4 regions of the Geodermatophilus sp. URMC 64 genome follow, and region 1 is predicted to be linked to each of the others. Evidence: riboswitches for the same ligand, from Rfam matches in the RefSeq annotation. Region 1 holds a riboswitch; each other region holds the start of a gene.
The links. A riboswitch is a leader RNA that binds a small molecule or an ion and turns the genes downstream of it on or off. The one in region 1 is predicted to bind cyclic di-AMP.
Positions count from the first base shown of each region.

Region 2: it holds a riboswitch for cyclic di-AMP, as region 1 does, so the genes downstream of both, ACWIYF_RS02215 (NlpC/P60 family protein) here and ACWIYF_RS10920 (aggregation-promoting factor C-terminal-like domain-containing protein) in region 1, are expected to answer to the same signal.
Region 3: it holds a riboswitch for cyclic di-AMP, as region 1 does, so the genes downstream of both, ACWIYF_RS09975 (LysM peptidoglycan-binding domain-containing protein) here and ACWIYF_RS10920 (aggregation-promoting factor C-terminal-like domain-containing protein) in region 1, are expected to answer to the same signal.
Region 4: it holds a riboswitch for cyclic di-AMP, as region 1 does, so the genes downstream of both, ACWIYF_RS26450 (transglycosylase family protein) here and ACWIYF_RS10920 (aggregation-promoting factor C-terminal-like domain-containing protein) in region 1, are expected to answer to the same signal.

Region 1 is NZ_CP199955.1:2,222,274-2,227,657, reverse strand. It holds gene ACWIYF_RS10940 (FAS1-like dehydratase domain-containing protein) at 1-469, shown strand, start outside; gene ACWIYF_RS10935 (DUF1707 SHOCT-like domain-containing protein) at 535-993, shown strand; gene ACWIYF_RS10930 (glycoside hydrolase family 13 protein) at 1,003-2,712, opposite strand; gene ACWIYF_RS10925 (YkvA family protein) at 2,709-3,131, opposite strand; gene ACWIYF_RS10920 (aggregation-promoting factor C-terminal-like domain-containing protein) at 3,209-3,982, opposite strand; cyclic di-AMP (ydaO/yuaA leader) riboswitch at 4,281-4,434, opposite strand; gene ACWIYF_RS10915 (class I SAM-dependent methyltransferase) at 4,619-5,260, opposite strand.
Region 2 is NZ_CP199955.1:452,737-458,120, forward strand. It holds gene ACWIYF_RS02200 (transglycosylase domain-containing protein) at 1-1,125, shown strand, start outside; gene ACWIYF_RS02205 (YhjD/YihY/BrkB family envelope integrity protein) at 1,107-1,934, opposite strand; gene ACWIYF_RS02210 (phytoene desaturase family protein) at 1,981-3,540, opposite strand; cyclic di-AMP (ydaO/yuaA leader) riboswitch at 3,783-3,932, shown strand; gene ACWIYF_RS02215 (NlpC/P60 family protein) at 3,949-5,016, shown strand; gene ACWIYF_RS02220 (YrdB family protein) at 5,158-5,384, shown strand, end outside.
Region 3 is NZ_CP199955.1:2,017,485-2,022,868, reverse strand. It holds gene treY (malto-oligosyltrehalose synthase) at 1-826, shown strand, start outside; gene ACWIYF_RS09980 (ABC transporter permease) at 823-1,221, opposite strand; cyclic di-AMP (ydaO/yuaA leader) riboswitch at 1,547-1,707, shown strand; gene ACWIYF_RS09975 (LysM peptidoglycan-binding domain-containing protein) at 1,708-2,280, shown strand; gene treZ (malto-oligosyltrehalose trehalohydrolase) at 2,447-4,201, shown strand; gene ACWIYF_RS09965 (dihydrofolate reductase family protein) at 4,203-4,937, shown strand; gene ACWIYF_RS09960 (alpha/beta fold hydrolase) at 4,971-5,384, shown strand, end outside.
Region 4 is NZ_CP199955.1:5,386,450-5,391,833, forward strand. It holds gene ACWIYF_RS26435 (branched-chain amino acid ABC transporter permease) at 1-284, shown strand, start outside; gene ACWIYF_RS26440 (ABC transporter substrate-binding protein) at 384-1,688, shown strand; gene ACWIYF_RS26445 (hypothetical protein) at 1,915-2,064, shown strand; cyclic di-AMP (ydaO/yuaA leader) riboswitch at 2,224-2,392, shown strand; gene ACWIYF_RS26450 (transglycosylase family protein) at 2,401-3,576, shown strand; gene ACWIYF_RS26455 (glycosyltransferase family 9 protein) at 3,722-4,633, opposite strand; gene rfaE2 (D-glycero-beta-D-manno-heptose 1-phosphate adenylyltransferase) at 4,666-5,384, opposite strand, start outside.

The sequences.
Region 1 (5,384 bases):
CGGCGAGCTCGCCGTCGTCGAGGAGCAGGACGTCGTCTACCGCAGCCAGCCCGCCGGCACCCCGCAGCGCCGCGCACCCGAGCCGGCGCCGGCGGAGGCGCCCGTCGAGGACCCCTGGCAGCTGCGCGTGGACCCCGACCCCCGCATGCTGTTCCGCTTCAGCGCCCTGACCTACAACACCCACCGCATCCACTACGACCACGAGTACGTCACCGGCGTGGAGGGCTATCCCGGCCTGGTCGTGCACGGCCCCCTGCTCGCCCTGCTGCTCCTCGAGCTGCCGCGTCGCTTCGCCCCCGACCACGCGGTCTCCGGGTTCGAGTACCGCCTGGAGCGCCCGTCGTTCGCCGGCCGGCCGGTGCTCGCCTCCGGCGGCCCGGACGGCGCCGGCGCACGGCTGGCCGCCGGCACCCCGGGCGCCCAGCCGTCGGTCACCGGCCGCCTGCGCTGGCGACCTGAGGATTCATAGACAGAACACAGCTCGGAGGCGCACCCTCGACAGCCCCAGGACGGGTGAGCGAGGGGAGCTCCGCGATGACCGCACCGACCGACCCCGGCACCACCGCGCCGCCCGGCTCGGGGCGCCGCGTCCGCGCCTCCGACGCCCAGCGCGAGGCGGTCGTGCACCGGCTGCACGACGCCGTCGGCGCCGGCCTGCTGACCGTGGAGGAGGGACACGAACGGACGTCGGCCGCCTTCGCGGCGCGCTACGTCGACGACCTGCCACCCCTCACGGCCGACCTGCCGGACCCGACCCCGGTCGCCCCCGGCTGGCGGGCGGTGGCGTCCACGGCGGCGCTGCAGGCGCGGACGTCCGTGATGGGCGCCCCGACATGGGCGCTGGCCGACCGGACGCGGCGGCGGTGGGTGCTGATCAGCGCCATCCTGCTCGGCGTGCTGCTGGTCATGATCCTCACCGCGGCGATGGCCGACGCCGCCGATCTCGGCGGCGGCTGGGACCACCACGACCACGGTCACCACCACTGGGACTGATCGCCGGCCTCAGCGGGGGCGCAGCACCCGCGCCTCCCACGGGCCGAGGACGGCGGGGTCGGCCTCCGGCAGGTTGCCCAGCACCAGCTCGGCGTCCACCGCCTCGGGCAGCAGCTCGCCGAGCGCGCACGGCCGGCCGCTGACGTTGCAGACGACGAGCAGCCGGTCGCCGTCGAGCGCCCGGGTGAAGGTGTACACGTCGTCGTGGTCCGGCAGCAGCAGGGTGAAGTCGCCGAGCGCCACGACCGGGTTCTCGTGGCGCAGGGCGATCAGCCGCCGGTAGTGGGCCAGCACGGACCCGTCGTCCCCCCGTTGGCGCTCGGCATTCCACTCGACGTGGTCGGGGTTGACCGGCAGCCACGGCGTCCCGGTGGTGAACCCGGCGGACGGCGAGCCGTCCCACTGCACGGGCGTGCGCGCGTTGTCCCGGCTCATCTTCCTCAGGCCACGCAGGACCTCTCCCGGATCGCGTCCTCCGACCACCGCCGCCTCGTACTGGTTGACCGACTCGACGTCCCGGAACTCCTCGATCCCGGCGAACGGGTAGTTCGCCATGCCGAGCTCCTCGCCCTGGTAGACGTAGGGCGTCCCGCGGTGCAGGTGCAGGAGGGTGGCCAGGCAGGTGGCCGAGTTGCGCCGGTGCTCCGGGGAGTCGTCGCCGAAGCGGGAGACGGCGCGCGGTTGGTCGTGGTTGTCCCAGTAGAGGGAGTTCCAGCCGACGTCGGCCAGGCCGGCCTGCCAGCGGCCGAACGAGGCCTTGAGGTCGCGCATCCTCAAGGGGCGCAGGTCCCACTTCGACGCCCCGTGGTCGAGGCCGACGTGCTCGAACTGGAACACCATGTCCACCTCGGCGCGGGCCGGGTCGGTGAACAGCCGCGCCTCCTCCACGGTGACGCCGGGCATCTCGCCGACCAGCAGCAGCCGCGAGTCGTGCCCGGCGAACACCTCCCGGTGCATCTCCTGGAGGAACTCGTGGATGCGCGGGCCGCAGAGGTAGAACGCGGAGCCGTCACCGAGGCCGGTCCCGGGGATCGGCGGCCCGTCGTGCAGATGACCGTCGGGGGCGACGTCCTTGGAGATCATGTTGATGACGTCCATGCGGAAACCGTCGACACCGCGGTGGAGCCACCACCGCATCATCGCGTAGACCGCCTGCCGGACCTCGGGGTTCTCCCAGTTGAGGTCCGGCTGCTTCCTGTCGAACAGGTGCAGGTAGTACTCCCCGCTCGCCTCATCGAGCTCCCACACCGGCCCGGAGAAGAACGACGCCCAGTTGGTCGGCTCGGCGCCCGGGGCGCCGGCGGCCAGGCCCGGCCGCGGCGGCCGCCACCAGTACCAGTCCCGCTTGGCCGAGCCCGGCCCCGACCGGGACTCCACGAACCACGGGTGCTCGTCGCTGGTGTGGTTGACCACCAGGTCCATGACCAGCTTCATCCCGCGGGCGTGCAGGGCGGCGATCAGCTCGTCGAGCTGGGCCAGGCTGCCGAAGAGCGGGTCGACGTCCTGGTAGTCGGAGATGTCGTAGCCGTTGTCGGCCTGCGGCGAGGGGTACACCGGCGAGAGCCACAGGACGTCGACGCCGAGGTCGGAGAGGTGGTCCAGCCGCTGCAGCACTCCCCCGAGGTCGCCGATGCCGTCGCCGTCGGAGTCCTGGAAGGAGCGCGGGTAGATCTGGTAGACGACGGCGCTGGTCCACCACGGGGCGTCGGGCACGGTCACCGCTCTCGGTCGATCGGGGCGGACGTCGCACGAGGTGGGCCCAGCAGTCGCTCGATGATCCGCCGGTCGCCGGGCCACGCCTCGAGCAGGACCTCGCGCGGCACCTGCCGGGCCGCGTAGCGCAGCGCCAGCGCGACGACGACGACGTCGTCCAGGGGGCCGATGACCGGCAGGAACTCCGGGATGAGGTCGATCGGCGAGAGCACCCAGAGGCCGGCGAACCCGACCGCCAGCTTGGCCCGCCGGGGCACCGCCGGGTTCACGCGCAGCCGCCGGGCCGTGGTGACGCAGGCCGGCAGGAACCGGGCCAGCTCCTTCGCGGTGCCCTCGGGCAGGCGGCGGGCCAGCAGGACGAGGACCACCCAGCTGGCGATCATGACCGCCGCGGCGATCCCGAGCCCCGTCAGCCAGCCGCGCACGGATCCATGGTCCCAGAACGCCCCGAGGGGCCGCCCGGGACGGGCGACCCCTCGGTCAGGTGAGGCGAGCTGTCGGCTCAATACCAGCCGGTGGACTGGGAGTGCGACCACGCGCCGCACGGCGAGCCGTAGCGGTTGTTGATGTAGATCAGGCCCGCATCGATCTGCCGGTACGGGTCGGAGGTCTTGGCGATGCCCGTGCTCGCCCACGTCGAGTTGAGGAACTGCGGGATCCCGTACGCGGTGCTCGTCGGGTTCTGCGCGTTCGGGTTCCAGCCGCTCTCCTTGCCCCACAGGTTCTCGAGGCAGGAGAACTCGGACGTGTCACCGCCGAGCTTGGACAGCGCGTAGTCCTGGTAGGACCCCGAACCGGAGCTGGACCCGGACGACGCGGGCGCCGCAGCCGGCGCCGCCTGCGCCCGCTCGGCCTCCTGGCGGGCCTTGGCCTCGGCCTCCTCGCGAGCCTTGGCCTCGGCCTCGGCACGGGCCTTCGCCTCGGCCTCGGCCTTCTGCCGGTCGAGCTCGGCCTGGTCGGCGGCGGCCTGCGCCTGCTGCGCGGCGACCTGCTCGGCCTCGCGGGTGCTGCGGCTGGCGGCGAGGTCCTCCAGCGGCTGCAGGTCGCGCGCCGCGTCGGCGGGGGCGGCCTGCGCGGTGAGGCCGAGCTGCTGGGCCACGCTGACCGACTCCGACGTCCCGGCCTCGGCCTGGGCCGCCGGGTCGGCGCCGAACAGGACGCTGACCATGACCGCGCCGGCGGCGGCGGCGCCGAGGTACAGGGCGGGACGGCGGCCGACGGCCGGCGGACGGCGGCGGGCGGTACTGCGGCCGGAGATCGTGCTGCGGAGGTTCATGAGTGGCGGTGCTCCGAGGGGGTGTGGGCGCAGCAGAGCCCGTTCGGGGCTGCGGGGCTGCGTCGGATGTGCGGGGCAGCGGTCACGGCGGTCCGCCGGAGTGCCGGGCCTGCGCGGGCGCACCGGGGAAGCGGCTGGTCAGCCGGTCGAGCGAGGTGCTCGGGAGCGGTGGGCCCGCGGGCGGCGTCCGGGCGGACGGCCGCGTCCGATCAGATGCGCGGGCGCATCCGGAGGCGACGGTGCCGGGCGCTGCGGGGTCGTGCGGAGGGGCAAGGGCGCGCCATGAGGGCGGCTCTCCGTTTCTTCCGTCAGCCGCCTACCGAGTTAGCTGACGGATTCGGGCGGGAAGCAGCCCTACCCGCGCCGGACACGTGCCCGGTCGGCGGGATTCACCCCAGTACTTCGGTGGGTCCCCGGCTCACCCGTTGCTCGTGGTCGAGCAGTGGGCGACTCGGCGGCGTCCGCTCGGACTCCCCGGCTGGGGACGTGACGACCGACCAGACCTCTTCACCGTAGAGGCCGTTATGCAGTCGTGACAATCCACGGCCGACGATTTGTGGGGTGATGAGTGTCGCGCGACAGCTTCTCGACGGCGGGAATGGGTAGGGGCGAACGAAACGGAACCAGGTCGTCCTGTCAGCCCAGCCGCCAGACCGTCGACCGGCGGATCCCCGGCCCCTCGGTCTCCGGGACGTCGAAGGCCGCGACGGCGGCCAGCCGCTCGGCCGGCAGGTACATCCGGCCCGGGTCGCCGATGAGGACCTCGGCGCCCGCGGCGCGCGACGCGTCGAGGAAGGGCATCACCCGCTCGGTCATCTCGCGGTCGTAGCAGACGTCCCCGGCCAGGACGACGTCCACGTCGAGCGGCGGCCCCCCGAGCACGTCGCCCACCACGCGGAGCCCGCGCACGCCGTTGGTCTCGGCGTTCACCGCGATCGCCGTCGTCCCGTAGGGGTCGATCTCGCTGGCCACCACCTCGCGCGCACCGGCCGCCGCCGCGGCGATCGCCACAAGCCCGCTGCCGGAGCCGAGGTCGAGCACGCCGCGCCCGGCCACGACCTCCGGAGCGTCCAGCACGTAGCGGGCGAGCACCTGCCCGCCCGGCCAGGCGGCGGCCCAGAACGGCGGCTGCTCCGCCGGCCGGCCCTGCTCGGTCTCCATCGCGTCCCACAGCGCGACGACGTCGTCGGCGACGTGCAGCGTCACCTCGGGCACGAGCGACGGCGTGGCGAGGCGCGTGTGCGCCCGCACGAAGGCGGCGGGGACGGCGGTCGGCACGCCGCCAAGTCTGCTCGACGTCCTCCCGCGACGCTGTGTCAGCGAAACACCCCGTCGGGTGACTCGACGGACCGTTGACTGCGCTGACACGGCGTCGATAGCCTGCCCCGCGGTGTGGTCTGCA
Region 2 (5,384 bases), 1.8 Mb from region 1:
GACGGCGGCAAACCCTACGACGTCGAGAACGCCGGCCGCTACGCCAGCACCCTGGACATGACCACGGCGCTGTACCAGTCCTCCAACACCTACTTCCTCGGCCTGGAGGACGCCCTCGGCAGCGTCGAGGAGCCGGTGCGGATGGCCGAGCGGATGGGCCTGTTCCAGTTCAACGACCCCGCGCTGCCGCAGCAGATCATCGACGACAACCGCGGCTCGTTCACCTTCGGCTCGGAGCCGACCAGCCCGCTCGGGCTGGCCAGCGCCTACTCGACCTTCGCCGCCGGGGGTACGCAGTGCGACGTCGTCCCGGTGACCCGGCTGCTGGACCGCAACGGCGAGGACGTGCTCGGCGACGACGGGCAGCCGCTGGTGCACGACCGGTGCACGCCGGAGGCGATCGCGCCCGGGATCGCCAACACCATGAACCAGATGCTGCGCAAGGACGTCGAGCCCGGCTACGGGGGCCAGACCGGCCGGCGCGCGTACGTGCCCGGTCACCAGATCGCCGGCAAGACCGGGACCTCGCAGGAGAACTTCTCGGCCGCGTTCGTGGGCTACACGCCGGAGATCACGGCCAGCGTCATGGTGCTCAACCCCAAGCGCAACGAGGACGTCGGCGGGTTCGGCGGCAACAAGCCGGCGACGATCTGGCACGACGCGATGGAGCCCATCCTCCAGGCGCGGGGCAGCGGAGAGTTCCCGCCGGCCGACGAGACGGTGGAGAACGGGAACACCAAGCCGGTGCCGAGCTGCGGGAGCGTCAGCCGGTGCCAGCGGGCGCTGGCCGACGCCGGCTTCGCCTACACCACGGTGCGGGTCGACAGCTCTCGCCCCGCGGGCACGTTCGTGGGCTTGAGCCCCCGCAACCGCGCCGTGCCCGGCCAGGTGGTCATGATCCGGGTGAGCAACGGCTCCGACTACGTCGAGCCGAGGCCGGAGCCCGAACCCGAGCCGGAACCCGCCCCGCAGCCACCTCCGCAGCAGGAGCCGCCGCCCCCGGCCCCGGACCCCCCGGCCGACGACCAGGGGGACGGCGACCAGGGCGATGCCGGCCAGGGGCCGCAGCCCGGCCGACCGCCCGGCGACTTCCCGGACAGCCCCGGTCAGGGCGACGACGACTGACGCTCGTCGAGGGACTGGGTGAGCAGCCAGCCGCCCAGCAGCACCAGGTGGAGGACGAACAGCCACAGGCCGACGGCGGCCACCCCGCCGACCACCGCGATCCCGCCGAAGGGCGCCCCGAGGTCCAGCGGCAGGGACAGGAACAGCACGAAGCCCTGCAGGAAACCGGACAGGCAGGCCGCGGTGAGCGGGACGCCGACGAGCAGGGCCCGCCGTCCGACCCGGGCGCCGGCCACCACCTGGAAGCCCCACAGCAGGGGCACGGTCAGCACGGCCAGCACGGAGTAGAAGCCGACGGCCACCCGCCCGAGGGTGGCGGCCGGCCCGCCGGTGCGGGCCAGGTCGGCCATCACCTCGACCGCCAGCAGCAGCGGGTGGAGCAGCAGCGGCGTCACGAGGAGAAGGGGCAGCGCCAGCAGGCGCCCGCGCCACGCCGTCATCGACTCCCGGCGCCGGCTGAACCGCAGCAACGCCCGGCGCAGCCCTTCGCCGTAGAGCGACATGGGCAGCAGCGCCAGCAGGCCCCCCAGCAGGTCCAGGCCCACTCCCGCGTCGACCAGCCGCTGGACCGCCGCCGGCGCACCGACCGCGGCGGGGAACAGCTCCGCCAGACGGGCGCCGAGCTCCCGGACCGTCTCGGGGGAGGTCAGCCGTGCGGTGAGCGCGACGGCCACGACCAGCAGGGGGACGACGGCCAGCCCCGCGTAGAAGGTGAGCCCGGCGGCGATCAGCGCGAGGTCGCGCCCGTGCAGCCGCCGCCGCATCGCCTGCAGGAGCTCCGCTGCCTCCTGCGTCCAGCGCTGCCGCACCGGGTCATGTCACCAGGCCCGGCGTCCCCGCGCCCCTCGGACGGCCTCAGCGGCCCGCGAGGAGGTGCCGGGCGGCCGCGTAGCCGCCCAGCCCGCTGACCGCGCCGCCGCGCACGGTTCCACCCGAGGACGCCGCGACGATCCGCGGGTGCGCGGTCGCCACGCCCCACGTGCCGGCCTCCTCGGGCGTGCGGGCCACCGGCCAGTCCAGGTCGCCGTGGAAGATGTGGCCGCCCGGCATGGCCAGCGCGGCCTCCACGTCGAGCGGTGAGGCGGCCTGCAGGCAGGGCTGCCCGTGCGCGTCGCGCGCCAGGCAGTGCAGCAGCGGCTCCGCCAGGTGCGCGTCCAGCTGGGTGACGACCCGCCGGACGGCCTCGGCGCGGGTTCCCTCGTTGTCCGCGGCATAGAGCTCCGCCGGGGTGTGCAGGCCGAACAGCGTCAGGGTGTGCAGGCCCGCGGCGCGCGCCTCCGGCCCGAGGATGGTCGGGTCGGTCAGCGAGTGGCAGTACACCTCGAACGGGATGCTCGCGGGCAGCTGCCCGGCGGCCGCCTGGGCGTAGGCCGCGTCGAGCTGGCCGGCCGCCTCGTCCACGTGGAAGGTGCCGGCGAACGCGGTCGCGGGGTCGGCGCCCGAGCGCAGCCTCGGCAGCCGGGCGAGCACCATGTTCACCTTCAGCTGCGCGCCGCTCGGCCGGGGTCCGGCGTCGGTCCCGGTCAGCTCGGCGAGCACGGTGGGCGCGGCGCCGACGACGACGTGCCCGGCCTCGGCCGCGGCGTCGCCGTCCTCGCCCGTCCAGTGCACGGTGACGCCGCCCGGGCCGGGCTCCAGGGACGTGACCGTGGCCCGGGTGACCAGCTCGGCCCCTGCGGCGCGGCCCGCCGCCGCCAACGCGCCGGTGACCGCGCCCATGCCGCCGACCGGCACCCGCCAGCGCCCGGTCCCGTTGCCGATCAGGTGGTACAGGAAGCAGCGGCCGGCGGCGCTGCGCGCGTCGTGCACGTCGGCGAAGGTGCCGATCAGCCCGTCGGTGAGGGCCACCCCGCGGACGACGTCGTCGGCCAGGTGGTCGGCGACGACGTCGGCGAGCGGCCGCTCGCGCAGGTCGTGCCAGAGCGCGGGGTCGCGCAGCCGGCCGGCGAGCTCGCCGGGCGCGAGCAGCGGCTCGGTCAGGGTGGGCGCGAGGTCCTCGGCGAGGGTCGCCAGCCGGCCGTAGAACCGCTGCCAGCCCGCCAGCTCGGCGTCGGACCCGGTGAGCGCCCGGAAGGAGGCGGCCGTCGCCGGGCCCTCGTCCCGTTCGACCAGCAGGCCGAGGGACTCACCGCCCCGGGCCACCGCGGTGTAGGAGGCGACCGCCCGGTCGAGCAGCGTCAGCTCCAGGCCGAGGTCGGTGACGATGCGGTCGGGCAGCAGGCTGACCAGGTACGAGTAGGCCGACAGCCGGACGTCGACGCCGTCGAAGAGCTGCCGGCTCACGGCGGCCCCACCCACCTCCCGCCGGCGCTCGAGCACGAGGACCGACCGGCCGGCCCGGGCCAGGTAGGCGGCGGCGGTCAGGCCGTTATGTCCACCTCCGACAACGACGACGTCGTAGCGCGCACGCGGCATCTGCGCACCGTAACCACCGTCCGGAACGCGTTTGCCCAGGTCGCCATGTTCACGTTCACATGACACTCCCGGAGGTGGGGCCCGATCCTCGTCACCCAGCGTGCGGCCTGAAGTGCAATCGGTTGTGAAGAGGTGCACAAATCACATCCGGGTGATTGTCACGAGGCGGTCATCCGCTTACCGTCTGTATGTCCGTCGGGGCGTTGAGTCACTACTGAGTGACACCCGCCGGGCGCCGCCGAACCGGTGGACCGCGCGAGACGCGGGCGCCGGACCGGGGACCCACCGAAGCACCGGGGTGAAGCGGACCCGGCCCTCCAGGCCGGCCCGCCGGGCGCCTTCTGAGCCCGAACCCGTCAGCTAACTCGGTAGGCGGCTGATTCGGAAGAAATGGAGAGCCGCCAGACCATGGCGACCCCTCGGACGTCCTTCCCGCGCCCGAACCTCCTGCCGATCACCGCGCGTCGCGCGGTCCTCGCCCTCACCGGCGCCATCGGCGTCGCGCTGGTCCCGGTGCCGGCCTCGGCCGCGCCGGACCCCGCCACCGCGCAGGAGGCGGCCGCCCTCATGGCCGCCCGCGCCCACGACCTCGAGGCCGTCACCGAGAAGTTCAACGACGCGCGCGAGGAGCTCACCGCCCAGCAGGACGCCGTCCGCGCCGCCGAGGCCACCCTGGCCCAGGCGCAGGCCGACCTCGCCACCGCCCAGGAGCAGGTCCGCGGCATCGCCCGCAGCGCCTTCACCGGCGAGGGGCTCAACGGCTTCTCTGCGCTGATGACCAGCGACGGCGCCGACGACTTCGTCGCCCGCATGTCGACGCTGGAGATGGTCGCCGGCCACCAGAACGAGATCCTCGGCGAGGCCGCCGCGGCCAGCCAGGTGGCCGCTCAGGCGCAGACCACGGCCGCCAAGGCGGCCACCGAGGCCCAGGCCACCTTCGACGCGGTCGCCGCCCAGCAGGCCGACCTGCAGAAGCAGGTCGACGAGTACCAGGCCGATTTCAGCCGGCTCTCCGCCGAGGAGCGGCAGGCGACCACCGCGCTGGCCGGCCACAGCGGCGACCGCGCCAGCCGGGCCGAGCGCGCCGAGCCGCTGCCCTCCGGGCCGATCGTGGCGAGCAGTGCGGCCGCGCAGACCGCCGTCGACACGGCCATGGCGCAGCGGGGCAAGCCCTACGTCTGGGCGGCCGCCGGCCCCGGCTCGTACGACTGCTCCGGGCTGGTCCAGTACGCCTACAAGGCCGCCGGCGTGAGCCTGCCGCACTCCAGCAGGCAGCAGGCGAGCATGGGTCAGGCGGTCTCGCGCGCCGAGCTGCAGCCCGGTGACCTGATCGCCTTCTACAGCCCGGTCAGCCACATCGGGATCTACATCGGCAACGGCCAGATGGTGCACGCACCGACGTCCGGTGACGTGGTCAAGGTGGCCAGCATCGACGCCGTCGGCACGATCACCGCGATGCGGCGCATCGCCGGCTGAGTCCCCGCCCGCACGCCTTCCGAGCCCCCGGCCGCCTCCCCCGCGGCCGGGGGCTCCGTCGTGTGCACGGTTGACAGGGCGCCATCGTCCGAGAACACTGCTCTCAAAACGGATCGTCGATCACGAAACGGAGCAGGAGCCATGGCGCACACGTGGAACTGGACCTGGGTCACCGTGGCCTTCGCCTCCGAGCTGGCCGCCCTCGCCGCGCTCGCGGTCGGCGCCTGGTCGCTGCCGGACTCCACCACCGGGCGGGTGCTCGCCGGTATCGGCGCACCGCTGGTCGCGGCCGTGCTCTGGGGCGTGTTCGCCGCCCCGCAGGCGCCGGTGCAGATCGCGGTGCTCGCCGTGGCCACCAAGGCGGTCGT
Region 3 (5,384 bases), 200 kb from region 1:
GGCCGTGCTCGCCGAGCTCCCGACCGAGTGGGCCAGCCTGGTCCGGTACCTGCTGTCGCGGCACCCGCTGGGCGACCGGCCGCTGGCGCACCTGGTGTGGCAGAACCTGGTCGGCGCGTGGCCGCTCTCGCGCGAGCGGGCGCACGGCTATGTGGAGAAGGCCGCCCGCGAGGCCGGGACGTCGACCACGTGGACGAACCCGGTGCAGGAGTTCGAGGAGCAGCTGCACGCGCTCGTCGACGCCGCCTACGACGACGAGGCGACGGCGGCGCGGATCCACAAGTTCGTCGAGCGGATCACCGGCTTCGGCCGGTCGAACTCGCTGTCCCAGAAGCTGCTGCAGCTGACCATGCCCGGCGTCCCGGACGTCTACCAGGGCACCGAGCTGTGGGACCTCTCGCTCGTGGACCCGGACAACCGGCGGCCGGTCGACTACGACCTGCGCCGGCGGCTGCTGGCGGCCCTCGACGGCGGCGAGGTCCCCGAGGTGGACGACACCGGCGCGGCCAAGCTGCAGGTGGTCTCCCGCACGCTGCGGGCCCGCCGCGACCATCCGGAGTGGTTCGACGGCTACGGGCCGGTCGAGGCCGCCGGGTCCGCCTCGGGGCACGTCGTCGCGTTCGACCGGGGCGGGGCGGTGTCCGTGGCGACCCGGCTGCCGGTCGGGCTCGCGGCGCTCGGCGGCTGGGGCGACACGGCGCTGCAACTGCCGAACGGGGCCTGGCGGGACCTGTTCACCGGGGCGCGGGCGGTCTCCGACGCCGCCGGCGCCCCGCTGGCCGACGTCCTCGCCCGCCTGCCGGTTGCGCTCCTCGTACGGGACTAGAAGCGGATCGCGTCGATCACCTTCGCGCGGACGGCGATGATCGCGGGCAGCAGGCCGGCGAGCGCGCCGACCGCGGTGGCGGCGACCAGGCCCTCGATCGCCGCCGCCACCGGGAACCCGGGGGTGTCGGCGAGCGGGATGCCGTTGCCGAGCCACTGCTCCAGCGGGAGCTGGCGCACGAGGACGACGGAGGCGCCGACGGCCACCAGGCCGGCGACGAAGGTGGCGCAGACGCTCTCCAGCATCACCGCGGAGAAGATCCGCGCGGACGTGGCCCCGAAGCTGCGGCGCACGCCGGCGTCCTGACGGAACGCCTGCACCTCCACGCCGGGCAGCGCCAGGCCGAGGTCGTTCTGGACGGTGGCGATCACCTCGTCGGCCTGCTGCGAGGGCATCCACAGCTCGAGCGTCGGCGGGCCGAAGAAGGCCGTACTCGGTGGTACCGAGTCGGCGGGACGGTAGCGGGCGGCAGCCGCTCGCGGGGCCCGTTCCACCGCGACGCGCGGACCGGTCACCCGGAGGCGGGAAGCACCCGCACCGCAACGGTGCGTCGCGGCGCGAGTGCGGTGCGCAGGACCGGCGACGGCGCGTCGGCGAAACACCGACGCCACGCCCGGGAACTGCATGGTCCGGAGAGCCGCACGGGAGGGCCCTCCATACGGTTCGGCGCGTGCCCGGGCCTCCCTCGGCCGGGCTCCAGGCGCCGGCCCGCCCAACCCCGTCCACCGGCCGCCTGTCCCTCGGATCAGCCCACGGACGGGGGCGGGGGAACCACATCTGACGCACGCGCTGCGTCTCGGGGTGAAGCCGCCTCCCGGCGGCCGGGCACACCGATCGCCCGAACCCGACAGCTCACCTCGCCGGCGGGGATCGGAGGATCCATGTCCCAGCACGTCCTGCCCGGGTACCGCCATGTCCGCCGCCTGCTGTGCGGCGCTGCGCTCGCCCTGGGCACCGCGGTCGGGGGCGTCGCCCTCGCCGCGCCGGCGTCCGCCGCAGAGCACGACTGGAGCGGCGTCGCGCAGTGCGAGTCCGGGGGGAACTGGCACATCAACACCGGCAACGGCTACTACGGCGGGCTGCAGTTCAGCCGCTCCACCTGGCTGGCCTACGGCGGTGGCGCCTACGCCGCCCGGGCCGACCTGGCCACACCGGCGCAGCAGATCGCCGTCGCCGAACGGACCCTCGCGGGGCAGGGCATCGGCGCGTGGCCGGTCTGCGGGCGGCACCTGCGGGGCGGCTCCACACCGGCGGCCGCCGCACCTGCGCCGGCCCCGCAGGCGTCGTCGGGGTCGTCCCACGCGTCGGGTGGCAGCTACGTGGTGAAGAGCGGTGACACCCTCGCGAAGATCGCCCGGGCGCACGGGATCAGCTGGCGCGCGCTCTGGGCGCAGAACCGGAGCACCGTCGGCAACCCGAACATGATCTACGTGGGCCAGCGCCTGCACGTCTGACGGGAGGACCGGGCGACGGAGCCGGGCCGGGGTGGCGTTCCCCGGCCCGGCTCCCGCACGTCGGGGGCGGGCTCGGGCAGCGTCGCCATCCGGGTCCTTCGACGGTTGAGCCGACGGCGCCCGGGCATAGTGGCTGCGCTCCCCCTGCCGGAAGGAAGGCTCCTCCATGCCCGACCCCGTCGAGTTCGCCGTCTGGGCACCGCTGCCGGAACGCGTGCGGCTCCAGGTCGACGGCGCCGTCCACGACATGAGCCGGGACGACGACGGCTGGTGGCGCGCGGAGGTCGAGGCCTCCCCGGAGGCGGACTACGGTTTCCTGCTGGACGACAACGACAGCCCCCGCCCGGACCCGCGCTCGCGTCGCCAGCCCGACAGCGTGCACGGCCTGTCCCGCCGCTTCGACCCGGCCGCCCACTCGTGGGGCGACACCGCGTGGACGGGGCGGCCGCTGGCCGGCGGCGTGGTCTACGAGCTGCACGTCGGCACGTTCACCCCCGAGGGCACCCTGGACGCCGCGATCGACAAGCTCGGCCACCTGGTCGACCTCGGCGTCGACTTCATCGAACTGCTGCCGGTCAACGCGTTCAACGGTCCGCACAACTGGGGCTACGACGGCGTGCTCTGGTACGCCGTGCAGGAGACCTACGGCGGCCCGGCGGCCTACCAGCGGTTCGTCGACGCCTGCCACCAGCGCGGCCTCGGCGTGATCCAGGACGTCGTCTACAACCACCTGGGCCCGTCGGGGAACTACCTGCCGGAGTTCTTCCCCATCAACGCCTCGGGCGGCGCCAACACGTGGGGCAGCTCGATCAACCTGTCCGGCCCGGACTCCGACGAGGTCCGCCGCTACGTCATCGACAACGCGCTCATGTGGCTGCGCGACATGCACGTCGACGGACTGCGGCTCGACGCCGTCCACGCGCTGGTCGACGAGCGGGCCACGCACGTGCTCGAGGAGATGGCGCAGGAGGTCGACAAGCTGTCGGTCGCCGTCGGCCGGCCGCTGACGCTGATCGCCGAGAGCGACCTCAACGACCCGCGGATGGTCACCCCGCGGGTGGCCGGCGGGCTGGGGCTGACCGCGCAGTGGAGCGACGACTTCCACCACGCGCTGCACGCGTCGCTGACCGGCGAGGGGCAGGGCTACTACGCCGACTTCGCCGAGGCGGGCCTGTCCGGCCTGGCCAAGACGCTGACCGGCGCCTTCTTCCACGACGGCGCGTGGTCGAGCTTCCGGCGGCGGCACCACGGCCGCCCGGTCGACACCGCCCTGCTGCCCGGCTGGAAGTTCCTCGGCTACCTGCAGGACCACGACCAGATCGGCAACCGGGCGGTCGGCGACCGGATCTCGGCCTCCCTCTCCCCCGACCTGCTCGCCGTCGGCGCCACGATCGTGCTGACCAGCCCGTTCACGCCGATGCTCTTCATGGGCGAGGAGTGGGGGGCGACGACGCCCTGGCAGTTCTTCACCAGCCATCCGGAGCCCGAGCTGGGCAAGGCGACGGCCGAGGGCCGCATCGGGGAGTTCGCCGAGCACGGCTGGGACGCCGCCGTCGTCCCCGACCCGCAGGACCCCGAGACGTTCACCCGCTCCAAGCTCGACTGGGCCGAGCCGGCCAAGGAGCCGCACGCGCGGGTGCTGGAGACGCATCGTGCGCTACTGGCTCTGAGAAAAGCCCACCCGGAGCTCGTCGACCCCGACCTCGCCGCGATGGCGGTCAGCTGGGACGACGACGACCGCTGGATCGCCGTCACCCGCGGGTCGCTGCGCGTCGTCGCCAACTTCGCCGACGCACCCCGCGAGCTGGACCTCGACCGCCCGGCCACCGGCGTGCTGTTCAGCACCGGCGAGCAGCCCCGGCTGGACCGGGAGACGGTGACCCTGCCCGCGGAGACCGCCGCCGTCCTGACCACCCGCTGACATGCGGGCCCTGTTCCCCGACGTCCGGGACCTCGACGACGACGCGAGCCTGGCGGCGGCCTACCAGGCCCCGGCGGGGCGGTTCCTGCGGGTCAACTTCATCGCCTCGCTCGACGGCGCGACCACCGTCTCCGGGCGCAGCCGGGGCCTGCAGTCGCCGGGCGACCTGCGGGTGTTCCGGATGCTGCGCGCGCTGGCCGACGTCGTCCTGGTCGGCGCCGGCACCGCGATCGCCGAGGGCTACGGCCCGATGTCCGACGACTCCGCGGTGGGGCGGCTGCGGCTCGGGCTCGGCCGGAAGGGCACCGCGCCGATCGCGGTGGTCACCCGCCGGGCGTCCCTGAGCCCGCAGAGCCCGCTGGCCGGCGGCTCCTCCCCCACCCTGGTCCTCACCTGCGAGGCCGCGGACGCCGACCGCCGCGCCGCGCTGGCCGCCGCCGGCATGCAGGTGCTGGTCTGCGGGGAGGACGACGTCGACCTGCCGACGGCCGTCGACCGGCTGGTCGAGCGCGGCCTCGCGGAGATCACCTGCGAGGGCGGTCCCCAGCTGCTGCGCAGTGCGCTGGCCGCGGGGGTGGTCGACGAGCTCGACCTGTCGATCTCCCCCGCCCTGGTGGGCGGCGAGGTGCGGCTGGTCGGGGACGAGCCCCTGCACGACGTCGTCCGGCTCCGCCTCACCCAGGTGCTCGAGGAGGACGGCATGCTCTTCACCCGGTACGGGGTCCGACGGGACTGATCGCTCCGGCCTCGCGGAGGCAGAATCCGGGGGGTGGACCAGCGCATCGCGCGGGTGCGGCTCCCGGACGGCAGCCCGATCGCCTACGCCCGCGTGGGTTCCGGCCCCGCCCTGGTCCACGTGTCCGGCTGGCTGACCCACCTCGAGCTGAGCTGGGCGCTGCCGCCGGAACGCGCCTTCTACCAGGCGCTGGCGCACGGCCGGACGCTGGTCCGCTACGACAAGGCCGGGTGCGGGCTCTCCGGCCCGACGGATCGCCCGCCGTCCCTGGACCTGGAGGACCAGACCCTCTCGGCGGTCGCCGCAGAGGCGGGACCCGACCCCCTCGACCTGGTCGGCGTCTCGCTCGGCGCGGCGGTGGCGGCCCGCTGGGCAGCCGAGCACCCCACCCGGGTGCGCCGGCTGGTGCTCTACGGCGGCTGGGTCCGGGAGGTGCAGATCGCTCCC
Region 4 (5,384 bases), 2.5 Mb from region 1:
TCTCGCTGTCGCTGCTGACCGCGATCGTCATCGGCGGGCTGGGCAGCATGCTCGGCGCGCTGCTCGGCGCGGTGATGCTGGTGTTCCTCCCCGAGCTGGCCCGCAACACGGGATCGAGTCTGAACCTCAGCGACACCGAGGCCGCGCAGCTGTCCCCGCTGGTCTACGGGATCGTGCTGATCGTCGTCATGCTCTTCGCCCCCGCCGGCCTGGTCGGGACCATCCGGCTGCGCTGGCTGTCGGCACGGGCGAAGCGCGCCGGTGCGCGCGCCGGCAGGGGGTGAGGGCCCTCGGCCGTCCTCCGCTCCGCCATTCCAGACCTCCGGGCAGCGGTGCCCGGATCGCACAGAGGAGAACAATTGCGCACATCCTCACGGCGCCTCGTGTCATTCCTGACCGCGGCCACCGTTGCCTCCGCCCTCGCCGCCTGCGGCGCGGGCGAGAGCCGCGACAGCGGTGACGACACCGGCGGGGCCAACGAGGCCTCGGACATCGGCATCACCGAGGACAGCATCAAGATCGGCGCCCACTACCCGCTGACCGGTGTCGCGGCGCCCGGCTACAGCGAGATCCCGACCGGCGTCCAGGCGTACTTCGACTGGGTCAACGAGAACGGCGGCGTCAACGGGCGGCAGATCGAGTACGTCTACCGGGACGACGGCTACAACCCGACCAACACCGCGTCGGTGGTCAACGAGCTCGTCCTCGAGGAGGAGGTCTTCGCGATCGCGGGTGGCCTCGGCACGCCCACGCACAGCGCCGTCCTCGACTTCCTCAACGGCGAACAGGTGCCCGACCTGTTCGTCTCCTCCGGCTCGCTGCTCTGGGACAACCCGGAGGAGAACCCGTACACGTTCGGCTGGCAGCCGGACTACGAGATCGAGGGCAAGATCATCGGCAACTACATCGCCGAGAACTTCCCGGATGCGAAGGTGGGGCTGTTCCTGCAGGCCGACGACCTCGGCGAGGACGGCGAGAAGGGCGTCCGCCAGTACCTCGACGCCCAGATCGTCGACGTGCAGACCTACGTCCCCGGCAACACCGACATCACCGCGCAGATCGCCGCACTGCAGGCCGCCGGCGCCGACTTCGTCGTCGGTTTCAACGTGCCCAGCTACACGGCGATCGCGCAGCTGACCGCGCTGCGCCTGGGCTACAAGCCGCAGTGGTTCTACTCGAACATCGGCTCGGACCCGCAGCTGGTCGGCGCGCTGCTGGCCAACTTCTCGCAGGGCCAGGTCAGCGACGCCAGCCTGCTCAACGGGGCGTTCACCACGGAGTACCTCAACGGCGTGGACGTGCCGGACGACCCGTGGGTGCAGCAGTGGCAGGAGATCTGGGACGCCTCCGGCCAGGAGGGCGAGCTGACCAACTTCCGCGTCTACGGCATGGCCCAGGCCTACACCGTGGTGCAGGCGCTGCTCGCGGCCGGGCAGAACCCGACCCGCGACAGCCTGGTCGAGGCGATCGAGGAGAACGGCCAGGACTGGGAGGGCCCCTGGCTGGCGCCCTTCCGGTACTCCGCCGACCGGCACGCCGGCATCAGCGGCGTGAAGGTCGTCCAGCTCAACGGGCTGGTCGGCGAGGACCAGACCGGCGTCCTGACCACCGACAACGGCGACGCCGAGATCGAGGAGTCCGACGGCGAGGCCAGCGACGTGCCGGAGAACGGGATCCCAGAGGCCTGACCGGCCGTACCGCACCACCGCACGACGCGACGGGCCGTCGGCTCCCCACCCGGGAGCCGGCGGCCCGTCCGCACGAGCGGGGAGGGCACGTCGGCCCCGGCGGACGGGGCAGCCCTCCGGGGGCGGCCGCCTGGTCCGGGTCGGCGGCCTCGGAGGCCCGCACGCCGTCCGCCACGATCGAGAGCGAGCATGGGCACTGCGCGCCGAGGCGGACTCGGAGCGGCCGGTGAAGGCGATCGGGGTGGCGCTGGGGCCGGACGCCGACCTCGACGTGCTGCGGCAGATACCCGAGGCCACGGGCGGCGCGGCCTACTCCGCGGAGGACCCGGCCGACCTGCAGGACGTGCTCTACGACGCGATACGCCAGCGGCAGTGAGCTGACCCGCATTTCGGCGAGCGGTGTCGCCGTCACCTGCCGTTTCCCGGTCGGTGGCACCGGATGTGGCGTCCATCACGGCGACAATGCACATAACGGGACGTAGCGTTTTGGCTGCGCTCAGCAAACAAGGAGCGCGGAGCCGGTCCGCCAAACCCTGCCCACCGGCTGCCATCCCGAACAGTTCAGGGCAGGGGTGGGGGACCCACTTTCCACGGCGCGCCACGGCCTCGGGCCGCGCGCCTCGGGGTGAAGCCGCGCGACCCGCGGCCGGGCACCGATCGCCCGAACCCGACAGCTCACCTCGCCGGCGGTGATCGGAGATCACCACACACCATGGCCAAGCACCGCGCGCCCCGCTACGTCCGCACCAAGAAGGTCATCGCCCGCGCCCCCGTCGCCGCCGGCGCCACCGTCGTCGGCATCGGCGTCCTGAGCTCCCCGGCCCAGGCCTCCACCACCCACGACTGGACCGGCGTCGCCGAGTGCGAGTCGGGCGGCAACTGGAGCATCAACACCGGCAACGGCTACTTCGGCGGCCTGCAGTTCAGCCAGTCCACCTGGGCCGCCTTCGGTGGCACCGACCTCGCCCCCCGCGCCGACCTGGCGACCCCCGCCCAGCAGATCCAGATCGCCGAGGAGGTGCTCGCCGGGCAGGGCATCGGCGCGTGGCCGACCTGCGGCAAGCGCCTGACCGACGGCACCACCGCGGCCGCCGCCGAGGCAGCCCCGGCCCCGGCTGCGGCGGCCCCCGCTCCGGCCGACGCGGCCGCCGAGAAGGACGCCGCCGAGAAGGACACCGCCGACACCGCCGCCGCCCCGAGCGACGGAGCTCCGGCCGGCGACTACACGGTCGAGCCCGGCGACACGGTCGCGAAGATCGCCGCCGCGCACAGCGAGCCGTGGCGCGAGCTCTACCAGCGCAACGCCGGCGTCATCGGCGGCAACCCGAACCTGATCTTCCCGGGCCAGGTGCTGCTGACCTCCGGCTCGGCGCAGGCCGCTCCCGAGGCCGCTACCGACGCCGCGGCGCCGGTCGTCGCCGCTCCCGTTGTCACCGCCCCGGCCGTGGCGCCCATGGAGGTGGCGCCCGCCGCCGCTCCCGTCGCCGCCCCCGCGCCGGAGGCCGCCGCCGCACCGGCCACGACCACCGCGACGATCACCAACACCGCCGGCGCCATCAAGCCGCAGGCACAGGCGGCCGCCGACGCGGTCGTCTCCAACGTGCCCGGCGCCGACGCCATCACCCTCGGCGGCACCCGGGCCAGCGCGCGGGACCCGCACGGCCACCCGTCCGGCCTGGCGATCGACTACATGGTCATGAGCGACGCGGCCCTCGGTGACGCGATCGTCGCCTACCACCTCGCCCACTGGGACGAGCTCGGCGTCGAGTACGTCATCTGGCAGCAGCGGATCCTGACCTCGCCGACCGGCGCCTGGAAGCAGATGGCCGACCGCGGCAGCGCCACGCAGAACCACATGGACCACGTCCACGTGAACTACGGCGGCTGAGCCGCGCGGGAGGCCGAACGGTCTTCCGCCGACCCCGGACCGCCCCGCCCGCATCCCGCGGCCGGGGCGGTCCGTCGATTCCGGGGCAAGACCGGCCGGCCGGGTGCCGCCGCCTGACCGGACCTTTCTGTACAGAAAGCCCCGGTCAGACCCGGGCGAGCAGGCCGTCGAGGGCGGCGGTCACCTCGTCGACGGTCACCTTCGCCAGGGCCGGGTCCAGCTCGGTGCCCCATGGGTCGCCGGTTCCGTCGCCGTGCCAGAGGACGACGTGCTGCTCCCGCGGCGGCGGCCCCCACAGCGCCGGGGACACCGGGCCGAACAGCACCACCGACGGGCGCCGGTAGGCGGTGGCCAGGTGCGCCACGCCGGTGTCGCCGCTGACGACCACGCGGGCGGCCGCGACCACCGCGGCCAGCTCGAGCGACGACGTCCGTCCCGCGAGGACGGCGTCCGCCCCCAGCCCGGCCCCCTCGGCAACGGCGCGGGCCAACGGCTCCTCCGCCGGCCCGCCGGTGATCCGGACGTCGTGCCCGGCGCGCGCCAGGGAGCGGGCGACCGCGGCGAACCGGTCGGGCGGCCACCGGCGCCCGGGAAACGCCGCGCCGGGGTGGATCACGGCGGCCTCGGTCACCGGCGGGAGCACGGCCGGGACGGCGAGGTCGAGGGCGTCGGGGTCGGCGGGGACGCCGAGCCCCTCGGCGACCAGCCGGCACCAGCGGTGCACCTCGTGCTCGTCGGGCCGCCAGATCGGGCCGGGGTAGCCCGGGCTGGCGAAGGTCAGCAGCCGGTCGGGATGCAGCTGGTCGACGATCACGTGCGACGCCGGGCCCTTGCCGTGCAGGTCGACGGCCAGCTCGGGCGGCGGGCGGTCCCAGTCCAGCGGCTCCAGCTCGCACGCCGGCAGCACCTCGTCGACGGCGTCGATCAGCTCGGCCAGCGGCTGGAGAGCGGCCGTCGTCGCCAGGACGAGGTGGTGTTCAGGGACGGCGGCCCGGATCGCCCGGATCGCCGGCACGCCGGTGAGCAGGTCCCCGAGCCCCAGCGGTCTGAGGACCACCGCCGTGCGCGCTTTGTCGCGATCAAGCACCACTAGACGCGGGAGCGCTCGACCAGCGCGGTCGTCGAGTGCCCGTCGAGGTACGGCAGGACGACGGCCTGCCCGCCCCAGCGCCGCAGGACGGCGGCCTCGGGCAGGTCGGCGCCGGCGTAGTCCCCGCCCTTGGCCCAGACGTCGGGGCGCAGCCGGTCGAGGATCTCCGCCGGGGTGTCCTCGTCGAAGACGACGACGGCGTCGACGAACTCCAGCGCCTCCAGCACCCGCGCCCGGTCCGGGGCGCTCACCAGCGGCCGCGACGGCCCCTTGAGCCGGCGCACCGAGTCGTCGGAGTTGATGCAGACGACCAGGCAGTCGCCGAGCCCGCGGGCGGCGCGCAGCGTCGCCACGTGGCCGGGGTGCAGCAGGTCGAAGCAGCCGCCGGTGGCGACGACGGTCCCCCCTCCGGCCCGCACCCGGGCGAGCAGCGCGTCGACCGACGAGTCCGCCACGGGGGCCGGCTCCTCGACCGCGGCGTCCCAGGCGGACGCCCCGCCGCGCGCGACGAACGCCGAGGCCGCGGCGACCGCGGCGGCCACCGCCTCGCCGGTCACCGCGCCGTCGGCCAGGGCCAGCGCTGCCGCGGCGGCGAAGGAGTCGCCGGCACCGCACGGGTCGCCGCCGGTCAAGGCCACCGCCGGCACGACCATCGGCGCGCCCTCGCCGTAGGAGAGCAGCGCGCCGCGGGAGCCGAGGGTCACCGCGACCGCGCCCA